One region of the Streptomyces sp. NPDC029014 genome, then DNA from elsewhere that is predicted to be linked to it. Evidence: riboswitches for the same ligand, from Rfam matches in the RefSeq annotation. Region 1 holds a riboswitch; each other region holds the start of a gene.

Evidence for each region. A riboswitch is a leader RNA that binds a small molecule or an ion and turns the genes downstream of it on or off. The one in region 1 is predicted to bind cobalamin.
Region 2: it holds a riboswitch for cobalamin, as region 1 does, so the genes downstream of both, ACZ4VL_RS08890 (ABC transporter substrate-binding protein) here and cobN (cobaltochelatase subunit CobN) in region 1, are expected to answer to the same signal.
Region 3: it holds a riboswitch for cobalamin, as region 1 does, so the genes downstream of both, ACZ4VL_RS15280 (energy-coupling factor ABC transporter permease) here and cobN (cobaltochelatase subunit CobN) in region 1, are expected to answer to the same signal.
Region 4: it holds a riboswitch for cobalamin, as region 1 does, so the genes downstream of both, ACZ4VL_RS11710 (ribonucleoside-diphosphate reductase subunit alpha) here and cobN (cobaltochelatase subunit CobN) in region 1, are expected to answer to the same signal.

The regions. Positions count from the first base shown of each region.
Region 1 is NZ_JBVHVT010000024.1:40,623-47,728, reverse strand. Features, by position in the region: gene ACZ4VL_RS15625 (hypothetical protein) at 1-274, shown strand, start outside; gene cobN (cobaltochelatase subunit CobN) at 421-4,095, opposite strand; cobalamin riboswitch at 4,133-4,270, opposite strand; gene ACZ4VL_RS15615 (hypothetical protein) at 4,812-6,392, shown strand; gene ACZ4VL_RS15610 (precorrin-8X methylmutase) at 6,389-7,036, shown strand; gene ACZ4VL_RS15605 (precorrin-2 C(20)-methyltransferase) at 7,033-7,106, shown strand, end outside.
Region 2 is NZ_JBVHVT010000012.1:19,238-26,343, forward strand. Features, by position in the region: gene ACZ4VL_RS08875 (VOC family protein) at 55-453, shown strand; gene ACZ4VL_RS08880 (ABC transporter ATP-binding protein) at 537-1,349, opposite strand; gene ACZ4VL_RS08885 (FecCD family ABC transporter permease) at 1,346-2,434, opposite strand; gene ACZ4VL_RS08890 (ABC transporter substrate-binding protein) at 2,431-3,423, opposite strand; cobalamin riboswitch at 3,460-3,596, opposite strand; tRNA gene ACZ4VL_RS08895 (tRNA-Trp) at 3,680-3,756, opposite strand; gene ACZ4VL_RS08900 (PfkB family carbohydrate kinase) at 3,803-4,792, opposite strand; gene ACZ4VL_RS08905 (bifunctional 4-hydroxy-2-oxoglutarate aldolase/2-dehydro-3-deoxy-phosphogluconate aldolase) at 4,893-5,555, opposite strand; gene ACZ4VL_RS08910 (sigma-70 family RNA polymerase sigma factor) at 5,797-7,106, shown strand, end outside.
Region 3 is NZ_JBVHVT010000023.1:72,328-79,433, forward strand. Features, by position in the region: gene ACZ4VL_RS15270 (AMIN-like domain-containing (lipo)protein) at 116-646, shown strand; gene ACZ4VL_RS15275 (flavodoxin family protein) at 705-1,460, opposite strand; cobalamin riboswitch at 1,792-1,989, shown strand; gene ACZ4VL_RS15280 (energy-coupling factor ABC transporter permease) at 2,018-2,710, shown strand; gene ACZ4VL_RS15285 (energy-coupling factor ABC transporter substrate-binding protein) at 2,715-3,065, shown strand; gene cbiQ (cobalt ECF transporter T component CbiQ) at 3,069-3,818, shown strand; gene ACZ4VL_RS15295 (energy-coupling factor ABC transporter ATP-binding protein) at 3,815-4,636, shown strand; gene ACZ4VL_RS15300 (PadR family transcriptional regulator) at 4,705-5,313, shown strand; gene ACZ4VL_RS15305 (EF-hand domain-containing protein) at 5,399-5,611, opposite strand; gene ACZ4VL_RS15310 (tRNA-dependent cyclodipeptide synthase) at 5,869-6,657, shown strand; gene ACZ4VL_RS15315 (cytochrome P450) at 6,638-7,106, shown strand, end outside.
Region 4 is NZ_JBVHVT010000017.1:10,008-17,113, reverse strand. Features, by position in the region: gene ACZ4VL_RS11730 (carbon starvation CstA family protein) at 1-1,169, shown strand, start outside; gene ACZ4VL_RS11725 (YbdD/YjiX family protein) at 1,166-1,369, shown strand; gene ACZ4VL_RS11720 (Uma2 family endonuclease) at 1,464-2,048, opposite strand; gene ACZ4VL_RS11715 (GNAT family N-acetyltransferase) at 2,127-2,660, shown strand; cobalamin riboswitch at 2,685-2,813, shown strand; gene ACZ4VL_RS11710 (ribonucleoside-diphosphate reductase subunit alpha) at 2,963-5,374, shown strand; gene ACZ4VL_RS11705 (ribonucleotide-diphosphate reductase subunit beta) at 5,431-6,438, shown strand; gene def (peptide deformylase) at 6,514-7,106, opposite strand, start outside.

The sequences.
Region 1 (7,106 bases):
ATTGTCTTTCCGGAGCGACCCGAAGGACGCCGACTCCTATCTGAAGAGCCTGGACATGGATCCGGCCACGTTCACCGACGTACCGCCTGAGACGCTCGCAGAGCTGACACAGGAGCAGGGCGACGGCTGGACCCTGGCGAACGGTCCGGACTACAAGGGGGGTATGAAAGCGAGAGACTGGAATGGCCAGTGCCTCGTGGACTACAAGGCCTACATCCGGAAATCGGCGGATTGGGACGGGCAGGTCTACATAGCTATGTACTGCCAGTCCTGACGTCGGCCGGTTGAGGGAGCCTGATGTTCGGCCCGCTCGACCGACCACCCCGCAAGGCGATGGAAAACGGCGCCCGGCCCACCGAACGGTGGGCCGGGCGCCGTCGTGCGTACCGGGGCAGGTTACTCAGCCTCGGACTCGCAGGGTTACTCCGCGTCCGCCTCCAGGTTGCCCTCCGTGTCCAGGTAGACCTGGCGCAGGGCCTCCAGGACCTGCGGGTCCGGCTTCTCCCACATGCCGCGGGACTCCGCCTCCAGGAGGCGTTCCGCGATGCCGTGCAGGGCCCAGGGGTTCGCCTCCTCCAGGAAGGCGCGGTTGGTCGGGTCCAGGACGTAGGTTTCGGTGAGCTTGTCGTACATCCAGTCCGCGACCACGCCCGTCGTCGCGTCGTACCCGAACAGGTAGTCCACCGTCGCCGCCAGTTCGAAGGCGCCCTTGTAGCCGTGGCGGCGCATCGCCTCGATCCACTTCGGGTTGACCACGCGGGCGCGGAAGACCCGGCTCGTCTCCTCCACCAGGGTGCGGGTGCGCACCGTCTCCGGGCGGGTCGAGTCGCCGATGTACGCCTCCGGCGCCGTGCCGCGCAGCGCGCGGACCGTCGCCACCATGCCGCCGTGGTACTGGAAGTAGTCGTCCGAGTCGGCGATGTCGTGCTCGCGGGTGTCCGTGTTCTTCGCGGCCACCGTGATCCGCTTGTACGCGGTCTCCATCTCCTCGCGCGCCGGCCGGCCCTCCAGGCCCCGGCCGTACGCGTAGCCGCCCCACACCGTGTAGACCTCCGCGAGGTCGGCGTCCGTACGCCAGTCGCGGGAGTCGATCAGCTGGAGGATGCCCGCCCCGTACGTGCCCGGCCGCGAGCCGAAGATACGGGTGGTCGCGCGCCGCTCGTCGCCGTGGACGGCGAGGTCCGCCTGGGCGTGGGCCCGGACGAAGTTCCGGTCCGCGGGCTCGTCCAGCCCCGCCGCCAGCCGTACCGCATCGTCCAGGAGGCCGATGACGTGCGGGAAGGCGTCCCGGAAGAAGCCCGAGATGCGCAGGGTGACGTCGATCCGGGGGCGGCCCAGCTCGTCGAGCGGGATCGGCTCCAGGCCGGTGACACGGCGCGAGGCCTCGTCCCACACCGGGCGGACGCCGAGCAGGGCGAGGGCCTCCGCCACGTCGTCGCCCGCCGTGCGCATCGCGCTCGTACCCCACAGCGAGAGGCCGACGGAGGCCGGCCACTCGCCGTTGTCCGTGCGGTAGCGGGTGAGGAGCGACTCGGCGAGGGCCTGGCCCGTCTCCCACGCCAGGCGGGACGGGACGGCCTTCGGGTCGACCGAGTAGAAGTTCCGGCCCGTCGGCAGGACGTTGACCAGGCCGCGCAGCGGGGAGCCCGAGGGGCCCGCCGGCACGAAGCGGCCGTCGAGGGCCGCCACCACGTGCGCGATCTCGTCCGTCGTGCCGGCCAGCCGCGGCACCACCTCGCGGGCCGCGAAGTCCAGTACGGCCGCCACGTCCGCCGAACGGCCCGCCGCGACCTCGGCCACCGCGGCCGGGTCCCAGCCTGTGTCCTCCATCGCCTGCACCAGCGCCCGCGCCGTCTCCTCCGCCTCGTCGGCGGACGTACGGGTCGCCGCGGACTCGTCCAGGCCGAGCGCCTCGCGCAGGCCGGGCAGAGCGGTCGTACCGCCCCAGATCTGGCGGGCCCGCAGGATCGCCAGGACCAGGTTGACGCGGGCCTCGCCGTCCGGGGCACCGCCCAGCACGTGCAGACCGTCACGGATCTGGGCGTCCTTCACCTCGCACAGCCAGCCGTCGACGTGCAGCAGGAAGTCGTCGAAGCCGTCGTCGTCCGGACGCTCCTCCAGACCCAGGTCGTGGTCGAGCTTCGCCGCCTGGATCAGCGTCCAGATCTGCGCGCGGATCGCCGGCAGCTTCGCCGGGTCCATCGAGCTGATCTGCGCGTACTCGTCCAGGTGCTGCTCCAGGCGCGCGATGTCGCCGTACGACTCCGCGCGCGCCATCGGCGGCACCAGGTGGTCGACCAGGGTGGCGTGCACGCGGCGCTTGGCCTGCGTGCCCTCGCCCGGGTCGTTGACGAGGAACGGGTAGACCAGCGGCAGGTCGCCCAGCGCCGCGTCGGGCGCGCACGCCGCCGACAGGCCGGCGTTCTTGCCCGGCAGCCACTCCAAGTTGCCGTGCTTGCCCAGGTGGATCATCGCGTCGGCGCCGAAACCGCCGTCCTCGGCGCCGGCCTGGATCCACCGGTACGCGGCCAGGTAGTGGTGCGACGGCGGCAGGTCCGGGTCGTGGTAGATCGCGATCGGGTTCTCGCCGAACCCGCGCGGCGGCTGGATCAGGATCAGCAGGTTCCCGCGGCGCAGCGCCGCCAGGACGATGTCACCGTCCGGGTTCTGCGAGCGGTCCACGAACATCTCGCCCGGCGCCGGACCCCAGTGCTCCTCGACCTGCTCGCGCAGCTCCGCCGGCAGCTCCGCGAACCAGCGCCGGTAGTCGGCGGCCGGAATGCGGACCGGGTTGCGGGCCAGCTGCTCCTCGGTCAGCCAGTCCTGGTCGTGGCCGCCGGCCTCGATCAGGGCGCGGATCATCTCGTCGCCGTCACCGGAGACCAGACCGGGGATCTCCTCGGCCGGGCCGAAGTCGTAGCCGGCGTCGAGGAGGGCGCGCAGCAGCACCATCGCACTGGCCGGGGTGTCGAGGCCGACCGCGTTGCCGATCCGCGAGTGCTTCGTCGGGTAGGCGGAGAGGACCAGCGCGATCTTCTTGTCGGCGCGGGCGATGTGCCGCAACCGGGCGTGGCGCACGGCGATCCCCGCGACCCGGGCGGCCCGCTCGGCGTCCGCCACGTACGCGGGCAGGCCGTCCTCGTCGAACTCCTTGAAGGAGAACGGGACGGTGATCAGACGGCCGTCGAACTCGGGCACGGCGACCTGCGTCGCGGCGTCGAGCGGAGACAGGCCCTCGTCGTTCTCCTCCCACGCACTGCGCGAACCCGTCAGGCACAGCGCCTGCAGGACCGGCACGCCCAGGCCGGCGAGCGCGCCCGCGTCCCAGGACTCGTCGTCGCCGCCGGCGGAGGCGGTCGCCGGGCGGGTGCCGCCGGCCGCGAGCACGGTGGTGATCACCGCGTCGGCCCCCTCCAGGGTGGCCAGCAGCTCCGGCTCCGGGGTGCGCAGGGAGGACACGTACAGCGGCATCGGGGAGCCCCCCGCCGCCTCGATCGCGTCGCACAGGGTGTGCACGAAGCCCGTGTTGCCGCTCATCTGGTGGGCACGGTAGTAGAGCACCGCGATGCGGGGGACGGGGGTGGGCGTGGGGGTGGGGCTGGAGGTGGGTGCGGGTGCGGCCGTCGGCGCGGGCGTGCCGGGGGCCGACGGCTTCGGGCGCTCCAGGGCGCCCCAGGTGGGCGCGGCGGCCGGCGGCTCGAAGCCGTGGCCGGTGAGCAGGACGGTGTCGGACAGGAAGCGGGCCAGCTGCTCCAGGTTGGCCGGGCCGCCGTGCGCGAGGTAGGCGTGCGCCTCGGCAGCGATGCCGATCGGCACCGTCGACGCCTCCATCAGCTGCGCGTCCGGGGCCTGTTCGCCGGTCAGGACGACGACGGGGCGGGTCTGCTCGGACGCCAGCAGCAGGTCGAGGCCGTCCTGCCAGGCCCGCAGGCCGCCGAGCAGGCGTACGACGACCAGCTCGACGCCGTCGAGGAGGCCGGAGAGGTCGTCGAGGGGAAGGCGGGAGGGGTTCGCGAACCGGTACGGCACCGGGCCGTCCGCGGCCGCTCGGGCGCTGAGCAGATCGGTGTCGGACGTCGACAGCAGCAGGATCATGCGGCGGCAGGCCTTCCTCGGGGTTTCCGCGCCCCGGGCAGTGAGGACGGCGGGAGTTCCTGACTCACCCGGATCGGCGGCTGCTCTGCCGGGTTCACAGTGGCGGGACCGCGCCGGAATCGCACCGGGCTTCCTCCCATGTCGCCGTCCTCGGCGATGAGCGGGCCGAATGGCACGCCGAAGGTCATCTTAGGTGCCGTTTCCCCTGGCCGGGAGTGGGGGTCACCACGCACCCACCGCCCGCGACGGCCGGGGCCGCGGAGCCGGGACACCGCTGGTGGGGAGGGGCGGGGAGGGGTGGGGACGGGCCCGCGGGGGGCCTTCGCGGTGTGGGGGGCGGGGTGGGCGGGGGTGGGTGTGTGGGGGGCATGCGGGGGTGCGATGGGGGTGTGCGGCGGGCGACGGGGTGCGCTGGGGCGACGGGGTGCGCTGGGGGTGCGGTGGGAGCGGTGGGAGCGCACTTCTGCCGTGCGATGGCTGCACGCCCCGGCCCGGCCGGCCACGCCCGCCCCGTCGGTGCTCCCGCGCCACGACCGCCGTGCCCCGTCCCGCCCCCCGCCCCCCGGCCCCCGCGACCTCGCTCCCACCACGTGCCCGTTCGGCCTCCGCCCCGCGGAACCCGTGCCGGTTGCCGGTTGCGGGTTGCCGGTGGCCGCAGGTCGGAGGTGGTGACGGCCACAGGTCGGGGGCCGGGATTCGTGGGTATGCTCGCCGCCATGCCCACACCCCCCTCCGCCCCCGCCGCACGGGACGAACCCGTCATACGGGAGCGCGGTGACGCCTGCCCCGGCGCACTGCGCCTCCACGCGGCCGACGACGGGTACCTGGCCCGGGTGCGGATCCCCGGCGGGATGCTCGGCGAGGACGCGGCGCTGCTGCTCGCCGACGCCGCCGACCGGCTCGGCGACGGGCACATCGACCTCACCTCGCGCGGCAACGCCCAGCTCCGCGGGCTCGGTGCGAGCTGCGGTGGCGAACTGGCCGGGGTGCTGGACCGCGCCGGGCTGCTGCCCGCGCCCACCCACGAGCGGGTCCGCAACATCGTCGCCTCACCGCTGACCGGCCTGGAGCTGCCGGTGCTGCCGGACGTGGCCCCGTGGGTGGGCGAGCTGGACCGACTGCTGTGCGCCGACCCGGCCGCGGCCGCCCTGTCCGGCCGCTTCCTGTTCGCCCTCGACGACGGCCGCGGTGACGTGGCGTCGCTGGACGCGGACGTCACCGTCATCGCCCGCGGCGACGAACACGCCCACGTGTTCGTCGCCGCCACGCCCACCGCGCAGATCGCCGACCCGGCTGCCCAGGGCGCAGTGGCTGCCGGTCCGGCGTCCGGCGGTTCGGTGGCTGCCGGTTCGGCGTCTGCCGGTTTGGTGTCGTCCGGTTCGGCGTCCGCCGGTCCGGTGTCCGGCGTCGGTGCGGCGGGCGGCCCCGGGGGCGGCGTCGGATCCGGAACGGCCCGCGGTTCCGCGGGCGTTGCGGTGCCGGCGGTGCTCGTGGCCGCGGCCGATGCGCCGCGCGCCGCGGTGGTCGCCGCCCGGTACTTCCTCGATGCGGCCCGCGCGGCTGGTACCCGTGCCTGGCGGGCCGTCGAACTGCCCCCCGAACACGCCCTGAGCGCGGCCGGGTTGGCTGCTCGGTTGGCGGCCGTCGGCGTTCCGGCCACCGTTGTGCCCGTGCCCGTGCCCGTGCCCGTGCCCGTGCCCCTGCCCGTGCCCCTGCCCGCCGCCGGCGTTGCTTTCACGGACGGGCCCGGGCCCGAGCCCGGGGTCGTCGTCGGGCCCGGCGGGGCCGCCGCGCTCAGCGTGCTCGCGCCGCTCGGCCGGTTGACCACCGCCCAGTGGCGGCTGCTGGCCCGGCTCACCGGCCGGATGCGGCTCACGCCCTGGCGGGGGATCGTCGTCCCCGGTCTGGCGGCCGACCGGGCCGCCGAGGCGCTGGCGGCCCTCGCCGACGCCGGGCTCGTCACCGCACCCGACGACCCCTGGCGTTCCGTCACCGCCTGCACCGGGCGGCCCGGTTGCGCCAAGTCCCTGGCCGACGTCCGCGCCGACGCCCGGGCCGTCGCGGCCCGCGCGACCGGACCGCTGCCCGTGCACTGGTCCGGCTGCGAACGCCGCTGCGGCCACCCCCGCGGCACCGCGTGGGTCGACCTCGTCGCCACCCCCGACGGCTACGCCCTCTCCGCCCCCGCCGGCAGCCCCCCGCACCACGGCGGCGGCCTCAAGACTTCCGACCAGCTGGCCGCGGCCCTCGCGTCCGCACGCCGCACCACCTCCCACGACGACGCAGCGAAGAAATGAGCGAGTACACAGTGTTCGAGTACGAGAAGGACGGCGCGGAGATCTACCGCCAGTCCTTTGCCACGATCCGCGCAGAGGCGGACCTCTCCGGGCTGCCCGCCTCCGTCGCGCAGGTCGCGGTACGCATGATTCACGCCTGCGGAATGACCGACCTGCCCCGGGACCTCGGCTACACCCCGGACGTCGTCCTGCGCGCCCGCGCCGCCCTGCACGCCGGGGCGCCCATCCTCTGCGACGTACAGATGGTCGCCAGCGGTGTCACCCGCAAGCGCCTGCCCGCCGACAACGAGGTGATCTGCACCCTCTCCGACCCGGCCGTCCCCGCCCTCGCCCAGCGCATGGGCACCACCCGCAGCGCCGCCGCCCTCGAAGTGTGGCGCGACCGCGGCCTGTTGGAGGGCTCCGTGATCGCCGTCGGCAACGCGCCGACCGCCCTCTTCCGACTGCTCGAAATGATCGAGGAGGGCGCGCCGCGCCCCGCCGCCGTCATCGGCGTGCCCGTCGGCTTCATCGGCGCCGCCGAGTCCAAGGACGCCCTGGCAGCCCACCCCTCGGGCCTCGACCACCTCGTCGTCCGCGGCCGCCGCGGCGGCAGCGCCATCGCGGCCGCCGCCCTCAACGCGATCGCGAGCGAGGAAGAATGACCACCAACAGCACGAGTGCTGGTACCAGCAGCGCCAAGGGCCGTCTGTACGGGGTGGGGCTCGGGCCCGG
Region 2 (7,106 bases), on a different contig from region 1:
CGACCGGGTGAGGCATGGAGGTGCCCGTGATGTGCCTTGCGGAGGCATTCACACATGTCAGTCATGCTGAACCACACGATCGTCCGTTCCCGGGACAACCGGGAGTCCGCCGCCTTCCTCGCCGACCTCCTCGGCCTTGAGGTCGGCGAGGAATGGGGACCGTTCGTCCCCGTCGAAACCGCCAACGGCGTCACCCTGGACTTCGCGACCGTCCCGGCGGAGTCCATCACCGTCCAGCACTACGCCTTCCTGGTCTCCGAAGCGGAGTTCGACGTCTCGTACGAGAAGATCCGGGCGGCCGGGATCCAGTACTGGGCCGACCCCCAGCAGAAGCACCCGGGCGAGATCAACCACAACGACGGCGGCCGCGGGGTCTACTTCCTGGACCCGTCCGGCCACGCCCTGGAGCTGATCACCCGCCCCTACGGCTATCAGGAGACCGCGGCCGGGTAGGCGCTGCGCCGGCCGTGCTCCCCCGCCGGGCGGAGCACGGCCTCGTCCTGCCGGTCCCGGTGCGGTCCCGCTGCCGGTCCCGGTCAGCGGGCCGCCGGCTGCGCGTCCAGGGGAAGGTAGACGATGTTCGGGACGCCCGTGGCCGGGTGGACGCCGATCCGGGTCCGTACCCCGTACACCTCGGCCAGCAGCTCCTCCGTCAGGACCTCGGACGGGGGGCCCGAGGCGGCCAGTCGGCCGGCCGACAGGACGTACAGGCGGTCGCAGGAGGCGGCGGCCAGGTTCAGGTCGTGGAGGACGAGGACGGCGGTGGCGGGCAGGGCGCGCACCAGGGCCAGGAGCTCCAGCTGGTAGCGGACGTCGAGGTGGTTCGTCGGCTCGTCCAGGGCGAGCAGGCCGGGGTCCTGGGCCAGGGCGCGGGCCACGAGGGCGCGCTGGCGTTCGCCGCCGGACAGTTCGTCGAAGGGGCGGTCCGCGAACGCGGCGACGCCCACGGTCTCCAGGGCCTCGGCGACGCGCCGGGCGTCGTCCGGGCCGTCCTGCTCCCAGAACCGCTTGTGCGGGCTGCGCCCCATGGCGACGACCTCGCGGACGGTCAGTCCGAGCAGGCCGGTCGCGTCCTGCGGGACGACCGCGGTGCGCCGGGCCCGGTGTTTGACGCCGAGCGCCGCCGCGTCCGCGCCGTCCAGCAGGACACGGCCGGTGGTGGGCCGCAGGGTGCCGTACACGCAGCGCAACAGCGTGGTCTTGCCGCTGCCGTTGGGGCCGACCACGCCGACCGTCTCGCCGGGCCGGGCGGTGAGGTCCACTCCGTGGAGCAGGGTGTGTCCGCCGGTGGTGTACCCCACGCCGTCGACGGTGAGGTCCAGCGGGTGCGCGCGCCCGCCCGCGGTCATGCCGGCACCCCCTCGGTGCGCGTGGAACGCCTCAGCATCCACAGGAAGAACGGTCCGCCGACCAGGGCGGTGACCACGCCGACCGGTATCTCCTCGGGCGCCGCCGCCGTACGCGCGATCAGGTCGGCCAGGAGCAGGAACACCGCCCCGCCGAGGGCGGCGACCGGCAGCAGGGCCCGGTGCGCGGCCCCGACGACCATCCGGGCGGCGTGCGGCACCATCAGCCCGACGAAGCCGATCGCCCCGCTGTACGCCACGAGCACCCCGACGACGAGGGAGACGAGGACGAAGACGGCGGCGCGGAAGCGGCCCGCGTCCAGCCCGAGGGTGTGCGCACCCTCCTCCCCCGCCAGCAGCAGGTCCAACGGCCGGGCGAGGGCTATCAACAGGGCGGTGCCGGCGGCCAGCACCGCCGCGGGCAGGGCCAGTTCGTCCGGGCGGGCGCCGCCGAGGCCGCCCAGGGTCCAGAAGAGGACGGACCGCACCTGGTCGGGGCGGGCGGCGAGGACGAGCACCAGGCTGGTGAGCGCGGACAGGACGTACTGGACGGCGACGCCGGCGAGGACCAGCCGCCCGGTCGTCATGCTCCCGCCGCGCCGGGCCATCGCGTACACGGCGACGAGCGCGCACATCGACCCGGCGAACGCGGCCGCGGGCACCCCGGCCCCGCCCGCGATTCCGGCGAGGCCCGCGAGACTCCCCGCGCCCGCGGTGCCGGCTCCCGCCCCGAGGACGATGACGAGGACCGCGCCGGCCGAAGCACCCGAGGAGGCACCCAGCAGGAACGGGTCGGCGAGCTGGTTGCGGACGAGGGCCTGCAGGACGGTGCCGGCCACCGCGAGGCCGCCACCGACGACGGCGCCGAGGAGCACCCGCGGCATCCGCACGTCCCACACGATGGAGCCGAACGCCCCGCCGCCCGGACCGGGTCCGCGGAGCACCAGGTCGAGCACCTGCCCGGGGGCGATCCGGACCGGCCCCAGGGCCAACCCCGCCACGGCCGACGCGAGGAGCGCGGCGGCCAGGACGAACAGGACCACGGCGACGGGCGGGCGGCGGCCAGGACCCGTACGGGGGCGGGTCACGGGGCGTCGGGGTGGAGCTGGCGACCCAGGGACTCGACGGCGTCGGCGACGCGCACGCCGAGGACGGCCGAGGACAGCGGCAGCACGGCGAACCGCCGGTTCTTGACCGCGGGAACCTCCGCGAGCGCCGGATCGTTCAACAGGCGCTGCTTCTTCGCCTCGACGGTGGTGCCGCCGTAGTCGTAGATGAGGACGACCTCGGGCCTCCGCTCGATGACCTTCTCCCACGACACGTCGCCGAAGGTGTCCCCCAGGTCGGCGAAGGTGTTCGTCCCGCCGGCCAAGGAGACGATCTCGTTGCCGATGCCGTGGCCGCCCGAGGTGAAGGCACTGTCCTGGCCGGAGTCGTAGACGAAGACGGAGGGCCGGCCCCTGTCCTTGACCCGGGCCGTGACGGCGTCGATGCGGCGCTGCTCCTCGGCAATGAGCCGTTCGCCCCGCTCGGGCACCCCGAAGGTCCGGGCGACCTCGGTGATCTCGGTCTTCAGCTGGTCCAGGCCGACCGGGCCGTCGGTGCAGTACTCCACGCTGAGCCGGGTGTCGATGCCCGCCCCGGCGAGCGCCGCGCGGTCGCGGCCCTGCGCCTTGTCGAAGGCGCTGGAGTAACCGCCGTACACGAAGTCCGGGTTGGCGCCGAGGAGCACCTCCTTGGACGGGTACTCCTTCGCCAGCACCTTGATGCGGTCGTAGGCGGGCTCGTAGGCGGGGAGCACCGCGTCGTCCAGGTAGGCGGTCCCGGCCATCCGGTCCTGCAGGCCGAGCGCGAGCAGCAGCTCGGTGGCGTGCTGGTTCATGGTGACGGCCCGCTGCGGCGGGGCCTGGTAGGTGCTGGTGACACCGCAGTTGACGGTGGTGTACGGGAACCCGGGCGCGGCGGCCTTCCCCGGGGCGGCGCCCTGACCGGCCCCGCTCGACCCGCCACAGGCGGCGAGCGGTACCAGCAGGGTGATCGGGGCGAGTGCACGCAGCAGGGCGCGGGAACGCGGCATGGCGAAGCCTCTCCGGGGGATCCTCGTCCCCTGGTCGACGTGAAGAGGCGGTGCGTCAGTATCTGGCTTCCGGCCCGCGGGAGGCGGGCCGGTCACAGTGGCGGGACCGCACCGGATTCGCACCGGTTTCCTGTCCTGCACCGCCGAGTTGGTCCACACCAGTCTGCCAGACGCCACGGAACGCGCGGTGACATGACGAAGGCCCAGGTCCGCCAACCCGGACCTGGGCCTTCACACGTGAACCACCGGTTCACCGTGGCAGGGGCGACAGGATTCGAACCTGCGACATTCGGTTTTGGAGACCGACGCTCTGACCAGCTGAGCTACACCCCTTCGATGAGGACAACCATGCCATGTCGCGGCGAGAAGATCCACTCGATTAAGGGTGCGTGTCCCCCGGGGCGCGGCGCCGGCGGTGGGTGGCGGCCAGGGCCGCGGTCTGGGCGAACGTGGGGACGCGGCCGGTGCCGCCCCGCCCGGAGACCGACAGGGACGCGGCGGCGATGCCGTGGGCCACGGCGTCGGCGAGGCTGTCGCCGAGGGCGAGCCGGGCGGTGACGGTGCCGGTGAAGCAGTCCCCGGCTCCGGTGGCGTCGACCGGAGCCGGGTTGACGGGCACGGAGTGGTACTCGGCCCGCGTCCCGTCGTCCAGGAGCAGCCGGTCCGCCCCCGCGGTGACCGCGACCGTACGGGCGCCCAGCGCGCGGTAACGGGCTGCGGCGGCGCCGGGGTCGGCGGTGCCCACGAGGGCGAGCGCGTCGTCGGGGCAGGAGGTCTTCAGCAGTCCGGTCAGCGGGGCGACCCGCGCCAGCAGTTGCCGGGCCGCGGCCCGGCCGGTCAGCCGGGGCCGGAAGTTGGGGTCGTACGAGACGTGCCCGCCTGCCCGGTGCACGGTCTCGGCGGCGGCCACCACCGCCTCGCCGCTGCCGGCCGACAGGGCACCGGTGATCCCGCTGGTGATGAGGGCCCCGGCTCCGGTCAGCACGTTCCGCCAGGCTTCCACGTGTCCGGGCGAGAGGGTGGATCCGGCGCTGTGCGTACGCCAGTAGACGAACTCGCGGGCGCCTGTGGTGTCGGCAGCGAGGAGGTAGGCCCCGTTGGGCCGCGGGGCCCGGTGGACGTGGGCGGTGTCCACGCCGAGTTCGGCGACCCGGCGCAGCAGCGGAACGCTGAGCTCGTCATCGCCGACGACGGTGAGGAGGGCGGTCCGGGCTCCCGCCGCCGCGGCGGCCGCGGCGGCGTTCAGGGCGTCGCCGGAGTAGGAGATCCGGGCCGGGCTGCCGTCGGCGGCCGCCCGCAGGGCGGTGTCGGCGTGGATCTCGACCAGGACCTCGCCGAGGACCACCACGTCGTACCGGGGGTCTGCCACGGCCCCCTCGTCCCCGGCTGCGTCCAGGGTGCCGGCCAACCCCTCGCCCGGGCCGCCGCCCGCATCCACCGCGCCACCGTCCGCGTACCCGCCCGGCATCTCAGCGGCCCGTCCCCTCGCAGGCGGCGCAGCACGGGCCCGCCAGCTCCGCGAAGACGGCGGCCAGTTCCGCGGGATCGTCCGGCAGGCCGCTGCCGATGCCGACGGCCGCGGCCCCGGCGTCGAGCCAGTCCCGGACCTCGGCGGGCCGGATGCCGCCGGTCGGGAGCAGGACGGCCGCGGGGAGCACGGCAGCCAGGGAGCGGATGAAGCCGGGGCCGCCGAGGTGCGCCGGGAACACCTTGGCGGCGCCCGCGTACCGCACCGCGGCGGCGATCTCGCCGGGGGTGAAGCCGCCCTCGACGAACACCGCCCCGCGCCGGGCAGCGGTGTCCCGGACTTCGGGGGCCGGGTACGGGGAGACCAGGAAGGCGGCGCCGGCGTCCAGGGCGGCTTCCGCCTGCCCGGCGGCGGTGACCGTGCCGACCCCGATCATCGCGGGGCGGCCGTGCGCGTCGGCGAGCGGCGCGACCCGGGCGACGGCCCGCGCCCAACCGGGGGTCGTGGTGGTCAGTTCGACCACCCGGCAGCCGGCGGCCAGTAGGGCTTCGGTCCGGCGGACGGCGTCGTCCACGCCCGGAGTGCGCAGCACCGGCAGCAGTCGCTGGGCGGCGAGGGCTGCGTAAGGATGGCAGGACACGAGGCGACCCCCCGGTCGTTCCACGCGACGGAACTCCTTGCGCAGACCCTATCGGGCCCGCCCTGGCCTGTCGCCGGGTTCCGCAGAAGCCGGGGACCCGACGGGGCCGCCCCGCGCCCCGCTGCCCGGCCACTGCCGCCCCTCGACCCGCCCACCCGAAACCGGTTTTCGAAATCTTCCTCCGAATAACTGTTATCCGGCCGCTGCTCGACGGTCTCCCTGGTATCGGGCATCATCGACCGCCGGTACGGACAGGGAACCTCATATGACTACACAGCACACGGCAGAGCTGGTCGCGGCCGCCCGCGCGGGCGATCCCCGCGCGCAGGACGAGCTGGTCGGCGCCTACCTACCGCTCGTCTACAACGTCGTCGGGCGTGCCCTGAACGGGTCAGTCGACGTGGACGACGTCGTGCAGGACACGATGCTGCGCGCGCTCGACGGTCTGGGCACCCTCCGCGCCGACGACAGCTTCCGGTCCTGGCTGGTGGCCATTGCGATGAACCGCGTACGGGCGTACTGGCAGGCCCGGCGTACCGCGCCCGGGGAGAGCGGCCTGGAGGCCGCCTGGGAACTCGCCGACCCCGGCGCCGACTTCGTGGACCTGACCGTCGTACGGCTGCAGTTGGAGGGGCAGCGGCGCGAGACGGCGCGGGCCACCCGCTGGCTGGAGCCCGACGACCGGGCGCTGCTGTCGTTGTGGTGGCTGGAGTGTGCGGGCGAGCTGACCCGGGCCGAGGTGGCCACGGCGCTGGAGCTGTCCCCGCAGCACACGGCGGTGCGGGTGCAGCGGATGAAGGCCCAGCTGGAGTCGGCGCGGGTGGTGGAGCGGGCCCTGGACGCGCAGCCCCCGTGCGAGATGCTGCAGGCGGTGACGGCCGGCTGGGACGGGCACCCGTCCACGCTGTGGCGCAAGCGAATAGCCCGGCACGCGCGGGAGTGCATGCGGTGCGCGGGGCTGTGGGGCGGGCTGCTCCCGGCGGAGGGCCTGCTGGCGGGCCTGGCGCTGGTGCCGGTCTCGCTGGCCCTGCTGGACGGCGTACGGTCGGCGGCCGCCGCGACGGGCGGCTTCGCCCCCGCGGGCGCGGCCCACCCGATCCACCCGGGCGGCTCCGCCCACCCGGGTGACTATGCGGGCGCCCACCCGGGCGGCTCCGGCCATCCGGGGGATGCCCTTCACACGGGCGGCGACGGCGGTACCGGGCTCGGCGGCTCCGGCCTCGGCCACCCGGGCTCCGGCGGTACGGGTTCCGGCGGCGCGGGATTCGGCGGTACGGAGCTGGCCGACGCGGCCACGCAGTTGGTCCCCACCGTTTCCGCGCAGGGCGGCCTCCCGCACACGGAACCGGACCCGGACGCGGCCGTGACGGGCGGCCGCAGTCTGCTGCGCAGGCGCAGGCGCAGCCGCCGCCGGGCGGTCGGCGGTGCGGTGCTCGCCGCGTGCGTCGCGGGCGGCGGGCTCGCCTACCTCGGCGGCTTCCCCGGCTCGGGCGGCGAGGACGGCCGGGACACCGCCGCCCCGGTGAACGCGCTCTCGGCTCCGGAGTCGGCGGCCGCCACGGCGTCGGGGGCGGC
Region 3 (7,106 bases), on a different contig from region 1:
CGGGCGATTTCGACGGAATAAGAAATTTAGTCGATTTTGCCGCAACCATCGACGCGCAGCGGGTGTCTCCGGCAGTGACACAGGTCCCCGTCTCTTGAGAACCAGGGGGGACGTCATGAACCACCTCCGCCGCCGGCAGACCGTGGCCCTTGCCACGGGGGCCCTCCTCACCGCCGGAATCGCCCTCGCCGCGCCCGCCTCCACCGCCCCGGCCCCGGCCGCCGCGGCCTCCGGGCGCGCCACCGTCCCGCTCGTCGTGAACGCCCGCTGGGCCGGGCACTGCGCGTACGACCGGATCGTCGTCGACCTGCGGGGACGCGTCCCCGACGTCGAGGTCACCCGCGTCCCGCGGCTGTACCGGGACGGGTCCGGCGAGCCCGTCCCGCTGGCCGGGAAGCACTTCCTCCAGATCCGTCTGCACCCCGCCGACGCACACCTGCGCTCCGGCGAGAGCACCTACCGCGGGCCGAAGCTCGCCACGATCGACCTGCCCGCCCTGAAGGGCTTCGCCATGACGGGCGACTTCGAGGGGTACGTCACCTTCGGCGCCGCCTTCGACAGCAAGCCGTCGTACACCTCGTTCACCCTGCGCTCGCCCGACCGGTTCGTGCTGGACGTCGCGCACCGCAACGTGTGCTGCGGCTGAGCCGAGCCCCCGTACGGCCGGACGGCCCTGCGACCGTCCGGTCGTACGGCCCGGGCCGTCAGCGGTGCTCGGGGTTGGGGAAGTCGAAGCGGCAGCCGGCGTCCCAGGCCGAGCGCTGGTTGCCGTGGGCGGGGATGCCGCCGGAGTGCTTGAGCAGGGCCGCCAGGTGCATCAGGTTCCACGACATGAACGTCGTGTTCCGGTTGGTGAAGTCGTTCTCCGGTCCGCCCGAGCCCGGGTCAAGGTACGAGGGGCCCGGACCGGCCTCGCCGATCCAGCCGGCGTCGGCCTGCGGTGGGATCGCGTACCCGAGGTGCTGGAGGCTGTAGAGGACGTTCATGGCGCAGTGCTTCACGCCGTCCTCGTTGCCGGTGATCAGCGCACCGCCGACGCGCCCGTAGTAGGCGTACTGGCCGTGCTCGTTCAGGATCGAGGAGCAGGCGTAGAGCCGCTCGACGACCTGCTTCATGACGGAGCTGTTGTCGCCGAGCCAGATCGGCCCGCACAGGACGAGGATGTCGGCGTCCATGATCTGGCTGTACAGGACCGGCCACTGGTCGGTTTCCCAGCCGTGCTCGGTCATGTCCGGCCAGACTCCGGTGGCGATGTCGTGGTCGACGGCGCGGATCAGGGAGGTCCGGGCGCCGGCCGCCTCCATGACGGCCCGGCTGCGCGCGATCAGGCCCTCCGTGTTGCTGGTCTCGGGCGAGCGTTTGAGCGTGCAGTTGACGTAGACGGCGGTCAGGTCGGAGTAGTCGAACGCCCCGGCGTCCGTCCCCCGCTGCGGGTGCGCGGTGTCGTGTTCGGCGGCCACCCTCCCAGCCTGCGGGGACGCCGGCCCCGCGGCGAACGGAAGGCGCCCGTCCGGGGTGGTCACTCCCGGCCCCTCGCGGCCGGACGCTCCGGCCACCCCTCCCGACCGCACCCCGCACACGCCCCGGCGGCGCCGGTTGGAGCGCATGAACGGAAGAGCGCCCCAGCACGCGCCGGTCCCTCCAGACGGCCGACCCGAGCCGGAACTTCCGCGCCCCTGCCGCCGTTTCGCCCGCCCGCCCCCAGCACACCGGTACGCCGCCGACCCTAAGCGGAATCCCCGGGCCCAACAGGCGGGCCGGAGCCGGGTTGTTACGGGTCCACGGGGCCGATTAGGGTCATCAGGCCTTGGTGTACGGGAAACCGGTGCAAGACCGGTGCGGCCCTCGCCACTGTGAACGGGAAGTCCGGCTCCACTCCTGCGGGAAAGCCACTGGGCAGCGCGGGTAGGGACCCGCACCGCCCGGGAAGGCGGAGCCAGGGCATCAGTACCCGTGAGCCAGGAGACCGGCCAGGGCGCGTTGTCCATCCACGAGGTGCTGGAGAGGTCTCCCACTCATGCATATAGCCGAGGGGTTCCTGCCCCCTTTGCACGCGGCCGCCTGGGGCGCCGCGTCCGCTCCCTTCGTCGTCCACGGGGTGCGCGCCCTCACCCGCGAGGTGAAGGCCAACCCCGAGAGCACCCTCCTGCTCGGCGCGTCCGGCGCGTTCACCTTCGTCCTGTCCGCACTGAAGATCCCGTCGGTGACGGGCAGCTGCTCGCACCCCACCGGGACCGGGCTCGGCGCGATCCTGTTCCGGCCGCCCATCATGGCGGTGCTCGGCACGATCACCCTCCTCTTCCAGGCGCTGCTGCTCGCGCACGGCGGACTGACCACGCTCGGCGCCAACGTCTTCTCCATGGCCATCGCCGGACCCTGGTCGGGGTACTGCGCCTACCTGCTGCTGCGGCGCTTCAACGCCCCGCTGATGGTGTCCGTGTTCTTCGGCGCCTTCTTCGCCGACCTCGTCACCTACTGCGTGACCTCGGTCCAGCTGGCGCTGGCCTTCCCGGACCCGGGCACGGGCTTCCTCGGCGCGCTCGCGAAGTTCGGCGGCATCTTCGCCGTCACGCAGATCCCGCTCGCCGTGAGCGAGGGCCTGCTGACCGTCCTCGTGATGCGGCTGCTGATGCAGTCGAGCAAGTCCGACCTGGTCCGGCTGGGCGTCGCGAAGCTCACCGGCCGCTCCGAGCAGAAGACGGCGGTGTGACGCGATGAACCCGAGCCGGAACACGAAGATCAACGTTCTGCTGCTGCTCCTGGTGGCGGCGCTGGCCGTCCTGCCCCTCGCCCTGGGCCTCGGCGAGGGCAAGGAGGAGCCCTTCGCGGGCGCCGACGCGCAGGCGGAGGCGGCCATCACCGAACTGAAGCCGGACTACGAGCCCTGGTTCTCCCCGCTGTACGAGCCCCCGTCCGGGGAGGTCGAGTCGGCCCTGTTCGCCCTCCAGGCGGCCCTGGGCGCGGGCGTGCTCGCGTACTACTTCGGCGTCCGCCGGGGCCGCCGCCAAGGCGCGGCCGCCGCGGCGGCGGGCGGCGACGCCCCGGCTCCCACCGCGGAGTCGTAGCCGGTGCTGCCGATCGACGTGGCCGCGCACAGCAGTCGCTGGCGGGGCCGCCACCCGCTGGAGAAGGCGCTGCTCGGGCTGGGTCTGACGGTCAGCGCCCTGTGCCTGCCGCCCTGGCCCGGCGGACCGCTCGTGGCCGCCGCGACCCTCGCCGTGCTCCTCGGGCCGGCCGGGGTCGCCGGGCGGCAGCTGTGGCGGGCCTTCCGGATCCCGCTCGGTTTCTGCTTCACCGGGGCGCTGCCGCTGCTCGTCGCGCTCGGCGGCCCGGCGGGTCCGGTCTCGCTGGCCCCGCACGGGCCGCGGCTCGCCGCCGAACTGCTGCTGCGCACGTCCGCGGCCTCGCTCGGGGTGCTGCTGTTCGCGTTCACCACGCCGGTGTCGGACGTGCTGCCGCGGCTGGTCCGGGCCGGGGTGCCGGCGCCGGTGGTGGACGTGGCCCTGGTCATGTACCGCATCGGCTTCCTGCTGCTCGACTCCCTCGCCCAGGTGCGGCGCGCGCAGGCGGCCCGCCTGGGGAACGCGGGCCGGGCGGCGGCGTGGCGTTCGGTGGCCGGGCTCGCCGCCACCTCGTTCGTACGGGCCTTCGACCGCGCGGCGCGGCTCCAGTCGGGCCTCGCCGGGCGCGGCTACGACGGTGCACTGCGGGTGCTCGTCCCCGAGGCGACGCTGTCGTGGCGCTTCCTGGCGGCCTCGGCGGCCCTGCTCGCGGCCGTGGCCGCGCTGACTCTCACCCTGAAAGGGCTGTACCTGTGAACCCGTTGGTGGAACTGGCCGGGGCCGGCTACGCGTACGAGGACGGCCCGGCGGTGCTGACCGGCGTGGACTTCGCGATCGCCGAGGGCCGGGCGCTGGTCCTGCTCGGCCGCAACGGCAGCGGCAAGACCACGCTGATGCGGCTGCTCAGCGGGGGCCTGCGGCCCGGCTCGGGCGAACTGCGGCTGGACGGGGCGCCCGTCGCCCACGACCGGGCGGGCCTGACCCGGCTGCGGACGGCGGTCCAGCTGGTGGTCCAGGACCCCGACGACCAGCTGTTCGCCGCCTCGGTGGAGCAGGACGTGTCCTTCGGCCCGATGAACCTCGGCCTGCCCGCCGCGGAGGTACGGGCCCGGGTGGACTCCGCGCTGGCCGCGCTCGACATCACCGCGCTGCGGGACCGCCCCACGCACCTGCTCTCGTACGGGCAGCGCAAGCGCGCGGCGATCGCGGGCGCGGTGGCGATGGCCCCGCGGGTGCTGATCCTCGACGAGCCGACGGCCGGACTCGACCCGGACGGGCAGGAGCGGCTGCTCGACACCCTGGCGGGGCTGCGCTCGCGCGGCACCACCGTGGTGATGGCCACGCACGACGTCGAGCTGGCGGTGCGCTGGGCCGACGACGCGGCCGTCCTGACCCCGGCGGGCATCCGCTTCGGCCCGGCCGGGAAGCTGCTCGCCGAACCGGAGCTGCTCGCCGCGGCGGGCCTGCGCCAGGCCTGGTCGCCGGCGGTGGCGGCGTTCCTGCGGGCGCGGGACCTGCTGGAGCCGGACGCGGCGGGCCCCGGTACCCCCGAGGCCCTGGCCGCCTGGCACTAGGGCGGTCACGGCGCCGGTGCCCGGCACCAGTCCCCGGCGCCGGAGTGCGGCGAACCTAGGATGACGGCATGTCGCTGCCGCACGCCATCCTCACCGCCCTGCTCGAGAAGCCCTCGTCCGGGCTGGAACTGACCCGGCGGTTCGACAAGTCGATCGGGTACTTCTGGTCCGCGACGCACCAGCAGATCTACCGCGAGCTGGGCCGGCTGGAGGAGGCCGGGCTGATCCGGGCCCTGCCGAGCGAGGTGCCGGTGCGGGGTCAGAAGAAGGAGTACGAGGTCCTGCCCGCCGGCGGCGCGGAGCTCGCGCGGTGGATCGGCGAGAGCCAGGACCCGAAGGCCATCCGGGACCCCCTGCTGCTGCGGGTCCGGGCCGCGGGCGTGGCCGGGGTGCAGGGGCTGGCCGCGGAGCTGCGGCGCCATCTGGAGCTGCACCGGCGGCAGCTGGCGCTGTACGGGGCGATCGAGGAGAAGGACTTCCCCCCGGAGCGGGACTCCGACGAGGACCGGCTGCGCCGGCTCGTGCTGCACGGCGGGATCGGCCTGGAGACGTTCTGGCTGCGCTGGCTGGAGGAGGCCCTGGCCGAGGTCGAGGACATCGCCCGGCCGGGCGGAGCCGCGGACGCCGCCTCGGATGCCGCCGCGGGCGCCCCGGGCGAACCGGGCGGCGCGCCGTAGGACGCGGCCGCGCGGGCCGGTCCGGCGGGCAGGCCGCAGCCCCCGTACCGCCGGCGGGGCGGTACGGGGGCTGCGGTGCGGGGCCCTACTTGTTCAGGGAGGCCCAGAACTCGTCGAAGCTCATCAGGCCGTCGCCGTTCGTGTCCTTGGCGGCGATCACGGAGTCCGCGACCGGGCCCGTGACGAACGGGTCGCCCATCTCCGCCATGGCGTGACGGAACTCGTCGGCCGTGACGAAGCCGTCGCCGTCCGCGTCGAACCTGCCGAACGTCGCCCGTGCGCTCTCGATGTCGGCCACTGGGATCCACCCCTTCTTGGTGCTCGTTGACCGGCTCAGGGTAGCGCCAGTCGGGAACGACCGCCGCTACCGGGTCCCGTTCAGGCGGCAGAAAGAAATTCAATTACCGTTCCGTAGCGCGGAAGCGGCAATTTCCGGCCGAGAAATCCTGCTCGGGCTTGTCACGTTCCGGGGTCACCGCATAACGTACCGACATTGCCGCCACACCAGGAGCGCAGGGCTCCCAGGGACATGCGGCAACAAGGGCGATCACACAGGTGACGATCACAGCAGACGCATCATTCGAAGTTCTGCCCTTCACCCGCGCGTGCCGCCATATCTGGGATGAGGGCGACCATGTGCTCATCGGAGTGAGTCCTGGCAACAGCTACTTCAGCTCCGAGCGCATCAACAGCCTCGCCCGGTGGGCGGTACCCCGCTTCGCGCAGGTCGACTTCGTGTACGCGGACCTCCATGTCGACCGCATGTTCGCTGCTTTCGGCCACAGCCGGGATCATGCGCAGAAGCGGGCCGCGAAGGAGATCAAGGCGGTCCGCCGGCGGATCGTCAAGGGCGTCGAGGAATCAGGGCACCCGCATGCGGGGGTCCGCGTGCGGGCACTGTCCGAGTTCGATTGCAACCCCGTCTACCAACTTCTGCACCGGCGCGTCCGCCATTTCCTCGAAACCGACGACGAATTCCGCAAGGGCTGCGAGGAGATGGCCCTCCATTTCGTCGGACCGAAGTTGCCGGAAGGTGAATCCATCACGGCCGGACAGTTGCAGGTCTGTTTCGACTACCTGGCGGCGGAGCTGCCGTTCTTCGTGGACACCCCGAGCATTCTCGACGTGCCGTCGTCCGTGGCTGCGTACCACGTCCGGATGCCGCTGACGGACGTCCTCTACGGGCGCGGCGGGGGACTGCGCGCGACCCGCAACCAGGCCTACGCCGTCGTCCGGCCGGAGGCCGCCGGTGCGACCCGCCCCGCCCCCGCGCCCGGCGGCCCGCACCCGGCCGCGGACCACGCACCGATCGAAGGGACCGCCGATGAGCGTCGAGCAGCGTGAGGCCGGCGCGGACACGCTCGGCCGGGACGCGCCCCTCCTCGACTTCCCGCTGTCGCGGCGCGGCGACGTGCTGCCGCAGGAGTGCGCCCGGCTGCGGGAGAAGGCCCCCGTCGCCCGGGTCCGCACGCTCACCGGGGACCTGGCCTGGCTGGTCAGCAGCTATGCGCTGGCCAAGCAGGTGCTGGAGGACGAGCGGTTCAGCCTGAAGGACACCGCGGGTCCCGGGGTACCCCGCCAGTACGCGCTGACGATCCCGCCCGAGGTCGTGAACAACATGGGCAACATCAACAGCGCCGGGCTGCGCACCGCCGTGATGAAGTCCCTGAACCCGCGACAGCAGGGCCTGCAGGACTGGTTGCGGGCCACGGCGGGCGCGCTCGTCGACGGGCTCGTCGCCGAGGGCGGGCCCGTCGACCTGCGGGCGGGGTTCGCCGACCCCTTCTCGGCGG
Region 4 (7,106 bases), on a different contig from region 1:
TCATCACCATCGCCTGCGGCGCGCTGTCCGGCTTCCACTCCCTGGTCTCCTCGGGCACCACCCCGAAAATGATCCAGAAGGAGACCCAGGTCCGGGTCATCGGCTACGGCTCCATGCTGACCGAGTCCTTCGTCGCCGTCATGGCGATGATCTGCGCCTGCATCATCGAGCCCGGCCTGTTCTTCGCCGTCAACTCCCCCGGCGGGGTCGTCGGCACCACGGTCCAGACCGCCTCCGAGGCGGTGACGAACCTCGGGTTCAGCGTCTCGCCCGAGTTCCTCGCCCAGGCCGCGAAGGACGTCGAGGAAGCCACCCTGCTGTCCCGTACGGGCGGCGCGCCGACCTTCGCACTCGGAATGTCGGACATCTTCTCGGCCGTCGTCGGCGGCGCCGGCATGAAGGCCTTCTGGTACCACTTCGCCATCATGTTCGAGGCGCTGTTCATCCTGACCACGCTGGACGCGGGCACCCGCGTCGGCCGGTTCATGCTCCAGGACACCCTCGGCAACGTGCACAAGTCCTTCAAGGACATCAGCTGGAAGCCCGGCGTCTGGCTGGCCAGCGCCCTCGTCGTCGGCGGCTGGGGCTACTTCCTGTGGGTCGGCGTCAAGGACCCGCTGGGCGGCATCAACCAGCTCTTCCCGCTGTTCGGCATCGCGAACCAGCTGCTCGCGGCGGTGGCCCTGGCCGTCTGCACGACCCTGCTGGTCAAGTCCGGTCGGCTGAAGTGGGCCTGGGTGACCGGTGTGCCGCTGGCCTGGGACGTGGCCGTCACCCTCACCGCGAGCTGGCAGAAGATCTTCTCGGACGACGTGAAGGTCGGCTTCTTCGCCCAGCGCGACAAGTACCAGGACGGCATCGACGCCGGCAAGGTGCTCGCACCCGCGAAGAACATGGACGAGATGCACACGGTGGTCCTCAACGCCACCGTGGACGGCGTCCTGTCCGGCCTGTTCGCCGTCCTGATCGTCATCGTGCTGCTGGACGCGGCCCGCACCTGCATCCGGGCCGTCCGCAGCCCCGCATCGGTGCGGCTCACCGAGGTCCCGTGGACCGAGTCGAAGATCATCGCTCCGGCCGGGCTCCTCGCGACCCCGCAGGAACGGGCCGAACTCGCCGCCGCCGGCCTCGACTCGGGCGGCGGCCGCGCGAAGGAGCCCGTGGCGTGAGCGGCGGCGCGGTGCGCGGCGCGCTGGCGAAGGCGCGGTTCTACCTGCGGGAGTTCTCCGGCGAGGCGGCGTACGACCGGTACGTCGTGCACGCCCGCTCCCACGATCCGGACGCCGAGGTCATGACCCGCCGCGCCTTCGAACGGGCCCGCACCGACGCCCGCGAGGCGGACCCCCGCGAGGGTTTCCGCTGCTGCTGAGCGCTCGCCGCACCACCGCACGCCGCACGTCGCACGTCGCACGCCGAGGGGCCCCGCCGCATCCGGCGGGGCCCCTCGGCGCGTTGCGGCCGGATCAGCGCGCCCAGTCCTTGAGGACGTCCGTCTGGAGGGTGATGCCGACGGGGTCGGGAAGGACGATGTCCATTCCGTACGGCACGATGTGCGCGCTCTCGTAGCGCCGGCCGTTGGGCTGGGTGTAGACGGACACCTCGCCCTTGGCCCGGTCGATGAGCAGGTAGACGGGAATGCCGGTTTCCGCGTAGGCACGCGGCTTCTCGACGTGGTCGCGGCGCTGCGTGTCGGAGTCCCACAAGGTCACCTCGACGACCATGAGGATCGGGGCCGGGTCGACCCAGTCGCCCTGCCCGACGAAAGCATCCGGGTGCGCGAGTACCGCGTCGGGGATCGCCCGCCCGTCCCGGTACTCCTGCGCCTTGATCCCCTGGCCAGGGTGCAGGAACAGATCGGGCCGTGACTGCATGCAGACCTTGAGCAGCCACTGGATGATGCGCCCGTGGTCGCCGTCCGGCATTGCTTTGCTCCTGATGATCCCGTCGATGAACTCCAGCCGCGTCCCCTCCCTCTCTTGGGCCGCTATGCGCGCCACGGCTTCGAAGTCCTCTGTCAGCATGTGGGGCCGGTGAGTCATCACGCTCATGCCTCGCTCGCCTTTCTCGACGGTGCTGTCCCTGACGATAGCCCCGGGCGCCCGCCCGCGTCCGGCACACTCGGCGGCATGGACATCGACATCCGCATCGCCGAGACCGACGAGTACGAACGGATCGGCGAGATCACCGGGCAGGCCTACACCGGGGACGGGCTGCTCGACCAGAACGAGGACGACACCTACCTGAACGTCCTGCGCGACGTGGCCGGCCGGGCCGCCGACGGCGAGGTGCTGGTCGCCGTCCGGGACGGGGAGGTGCTCGGCGGGGTGACCTTCGCCCCGCCCGGGAGCCCCCTCGCCGACGTCGCCGGCCCGCACGAGGCCGAGTTCCGGATGCTCGCCGTGGCGCCCGGGGCGCGCGGCGCGGGCGTCGGAGAGGCCCTCGTACGGGCGTGCATCGAGCGGGCCCGGGCCCTCGACGGGGTCACCGCGCTGACCCTTTCCACTCAGCCGGCGATGCGCGGCGCCCAGCGGATCTACGCCCGTCTGGGCTTCGTCCGCACCCCGGAACTGGACTGGTCCCCGATCCCCGCACTGACCCTGCTCACCTACCGACTGGAGCTGTGGGGCCACGCTCAGCAAAGGGGCGGACACAACATCTAGGGGGTCACACAGAAACCTCCCCCCACATGTATGCTCATCCTCGCTGTCGCCGCAGGGGAATCCGGTGCGAATCCGGAACTGTCCCGCAACGGTATGAAGTACACCCATCGGTGTCACCGAAGTCCGACGACCTGCCGACGGCGCGCCCGGCTCGACCGAACCGGGTGCCGACCACGTCCGGGCCTCGCGGTAGGGCCTGCGGACGCCGCGCGGTGCTGCCCTCCCACGGGCCCTTGCCCGCGCGCGCCCGCTCGCGCCCGCACCGCCGCCGTCCCGGAGCCGAGCGAGGGAGAGCTCCCCCCGTGACCATCGCGCCTTCCGCACCGCGCGCCGAGTCCGACCCGTCCGACAACGGAACTGAGGGGGGCCCCGGGGCCGCGCTGCTGCGCACCCTCACCGAGCTGACCGCCGACCTTCCCGACACCGACCCCGGCCGGGTCGCCGCCGCCGCCCTGCGCGGCCGCAGCGCGGCCGCCGACGAGGCCGAGCTGCGCGGGCTGGCCACCGAGGCCGCGGCAGGTCTGATCTCCGAGGACCCGGCCTACTCCCGGCTCGCCGCCCGCCTGCTGACGATCGCCGTCGCCGAGGAGGCGGCTGGCCAGGGCGCCACCTCCTTCTCCGCCTCGGTCGAGGTCGGTCACCGCGAGGGCCTGATCGCCGACCGCACCGCCGAGTTCGTCCGGCTGCACGCGAGCCGCCTCGACGCGCTGGTCGAGCACACCCTCGGCGAGGGCGCCGACGACCGCTTCGGCTTCTTCGGCCTGCGCACCCTGCACAGCCGCTACCTGCTGCGCCACCCGATCACCCGCCAGGTCATCGAGACCCCGCAGCACTTCATGCTGCGCGTGGCCTGCGGCCTGGCCGAGAACGACGGCATCGAGGCCGTCGAGGAAGTCGCCTCCCTGTACCGGCTGATGAGCCGCCTGGACTACCTGCCGTCCTCCCCCACGCTCTTCAACTCCGGCACCCGGCACCCGCAGATGTCCTCCTGCTACCTGCTGGACTCCCCGCTGGACGAGCTCGACTCGATCTACGACCGCTACCACCAGGTCGCGCGCCTGTCGAAGCACGCCGGCGGCATCGGCCTGTCGTACTCCCGCATCCGCGCCCGCGGTTCGCTGATCCGCGGCACCAACGGCCACTCCAACGGCATCGTCCCGTTCCTGAAGACCCTCGACGCCTCCGTCGCCGCCGTGAACCAGGGCGGCCGCCGCAAGGGTGCCGCCGCCGTCTACCTGGAGACCTGGCACGCGGACATCGAGGAGTTCCTGGAGCTGCGCGACAACACCGGTGAGGACGCCCGGCGCACGCACAACCTGAACCTGGCGCACTGGATCCCGGACGAGTTCATGCGCCGCGTGAACGCCGACGGCGAGTGGTCGCTGTTCTCCCCGGCCGACGTGCCCGAGCTGGTCGACCTGTACGGCGACGAGTTCGACGCCGCCTACGTCAAGGCCGAGCAGGCGGGCCTGGCCAAGAAGACCATGCCGGCCCGCGAGCTGTACGGCCGCATGATGCGCACCCTCGCGCAGACCGGCCAGGGCTGGATGACCTTCAAGGACGCCTCCAACCGGACCGCGAACCAGACCGCCCTGCCGGGCACGGTCGTCCACTCCTCCAACCTGTGCACCGAGATCATCGAGGTCACCAACGACGGCGAGACGGCCGTCTGCAACCTCGGCTCGGTCAACCTCGGCGCGTTCGTCCTCGCCGAGACGGGCGAGATGGACTGGGAGCGCCTGGACGAGACCGTCCGCACCGCCGTGACCTTCCTCGACCGGGTCGTGGACATCAACTTCTACCCGACCGAGGAGGCCGGCCGCTCCAACGCCAAGTGGCGCCCGGTGGGCCTGGGCGCCATGGGCCTCCAGGACGTCTTCTTCAAGCTGCGCCTGCCCTTCGACTCCGCCGCGGCCAAGGCCCTCTCCACGAAGATCGCCGAGCGGATCATGCTGGCGGCCTACGAGGCCTCCGCCGACCTCGCCGAGAAGCACGGCACCCTCCCGGCCTGGGAGCAGACCCGTACCGCCCAGGGCGTGCTGCACCCCGACCACTACGGTGTCGAGCTCACCTGGCCGGAGCGCTGGGACGCGCTGCGCGCCCGCATCGCGACGACCGGCATGCGCAACTCGCTGCTGCTGGCCATCGCGCCGACCGCGACGATCGCCTCGATCGCCGGCGTGTACGAGTGCATCGAGCCGCAGGTGTCCAACCTGTTCAAGCGCGAGACGCTGTCGGGCGAGTTCCTCCAGGTCAACGGCTACCTGGTGGAGGACCTGAAGAAGCTCGGCGTGTGGGACGCCCAGACCCGGGAGGCGCTGCGCGACTCCTCCGGCTCGGTCCAGGGCTTCAACTGGATCCCGGCCGAGGTCCGCGAGCTGTACCGCACGGCGTGGGAGATCCCGCAGCGCGGCCTGATCGACATGGCGGCGGCCCGTACGCCGTACCTGGACCAGTCGCAGTCGCTGAACCTGTTCATGGAGACGCCGACCATCGGCAAGCTGTCGTCGATGTACGCGTACGCCTGGAAGCAGGGCCTGAAGACCACGTACTACCTGCGCTCGCGTCCGGCGACGAGGATCGCCCGCGCCGCGTCCGGCACCGCCGTCCCGGCCGCCGTACCGGAGACCGCCACGCCCCTCCCGCAGGCCCTCGACGCCGAGGCACTGGCCTGCTCCCTTGAGAACCCCGAGTCCTGCGAGGCCTGCCAGTAATCCCCACCCGCCACCCGACCACCACCCCTGGAGGACGGCGCTTCGCGCCGACTGTTATGACCGACAAGAACCTGCTCGACCCCGGCTTCGAGCTGACGCTCCGCCCGATGCGCTACCCGGACTTCTACGAGCGCTACCGGGACGCGATCAAGAACACGTGGACGGTGGAGGAGGTCGACCTCCACTCGGACGTCGCCGACCTGGCGAAGCTGACGCCCGCCGAGCAGCACATGATCGGCCGACTGGTGGCGTTCTTCGCGACGGGCGACTCGATCGTGGCGAACAACCTGGTCCTGACGCTGTACAAGCACATCAACTCCCCGGAGGCGCGCCTGTACCTGTCGCGCCAGCTGTTCGAGGAGGCCGTGCACGTCCAGTTCTACCTGACGCTGCTCGACACCTACCTGCCCGACCCGGACGACCGGGCGGCCGCGTTCGCCGCGGTGGAGAACATCCCCTCCATCCGTGAGAAGGCCCAGTTCTGCTTCAAGTGGATGGACTCGGTCGAGAAGATCGACCGCCTGGAGACCCAGGCCGACCGCCGCCGTTTCCTGCTGAACCTGATCTGCTTCGCGGCGTGCATCGAGGGCCTGTTCTTCTACGGCGCCTTCGCCTACGTGTACTGGTTCCGGTCGCGCGGTCTGCTGCACGGCCTGGCCACCGGCACCAACTGGGTGTTCCGCGACGAGACCATGCACATGAACTTCGCGTTCGAGGTCGTGGACACGGTCCGCAAGGAGGAGCCGGAGCTCTTCGACGAGGCCCTCCAGCAGCAGGTCACGGACATGCTGAAGGAGGCCGTCGAGGCGGAGCTGCAGTTCGGCCGCGACCTGTGCGGTGACGGCCTGCCGGGCATGAACACCGAGTCGATGCGCGAGTACCTGGAGTGCGTCGCCGACCAGCGTCTGGTCCGCCTGGGCTTCCCGCCGGTGTACGGCTCGCAGAACCCGTTCTCCTTCATGGAGCTGCAGGGCGTCCAGGAGCTGACGAACTTCTTCGAGCGCCGCCCGTCGGCCTACCAGGTCGCCGTCGAGGGCACGGTCGACCTGGACGAGGACTTCTGACCCGTACCGCCGAACGCCGAGGGGCCCGCTCCGGATCCGATCCGGGGCGGGCCCCTCGGGCGTGTGCGGCCCGCGTCAGTCGTTCGGGACGGTCTCGTAGCGCGGGGTGCCCTCGGCCATCTGGCGCAGGGCGTCCTTGCGGTCCCGCTTGGAGAGCCGGTCGATGTACAGGTAGCCGTACAGGTGGTCGGTCTCGTGCTGCAGGCAGCGGGCGAAGTAGCCGGTGCCGCGCACCTTGATCGGGTTGCCCTGGGCGTCCTGGCCGGTGACCTCGGCGTAGTCGGGGCGGGCCAGCGAGGCGTACGCGGTGGGGACCGACAGGCAGCCCTCGTTGGAGTCGTCGAGCACGCGGGCGGCGGCCGGCAGCTCCACGAGCTTCGGGTTGACCACGACACCGGTGTGGCGGACGCCCTCGTCGTCCGGGCAGTCGTAGACGAAGACCTTGGCGTCGACGCCGATCTGGTTCGCGGCCAGGCCGACGCCCTCCGCGGCCCGCTGGCTGGCGAACATGTCGTCGATCAGCTGCGCCAGCTCGTCGCCGAACTCGGTGACGTCCTTGCACTCGCTGTGCAGCACCGGGTTGCCGACGACGGTGATCGGGCGGGCGGTACCGCGCTCGCGGTGGGCGAGCTCGCGCGCCTCACAGTCCTCGGTGTCCACGACGTAAC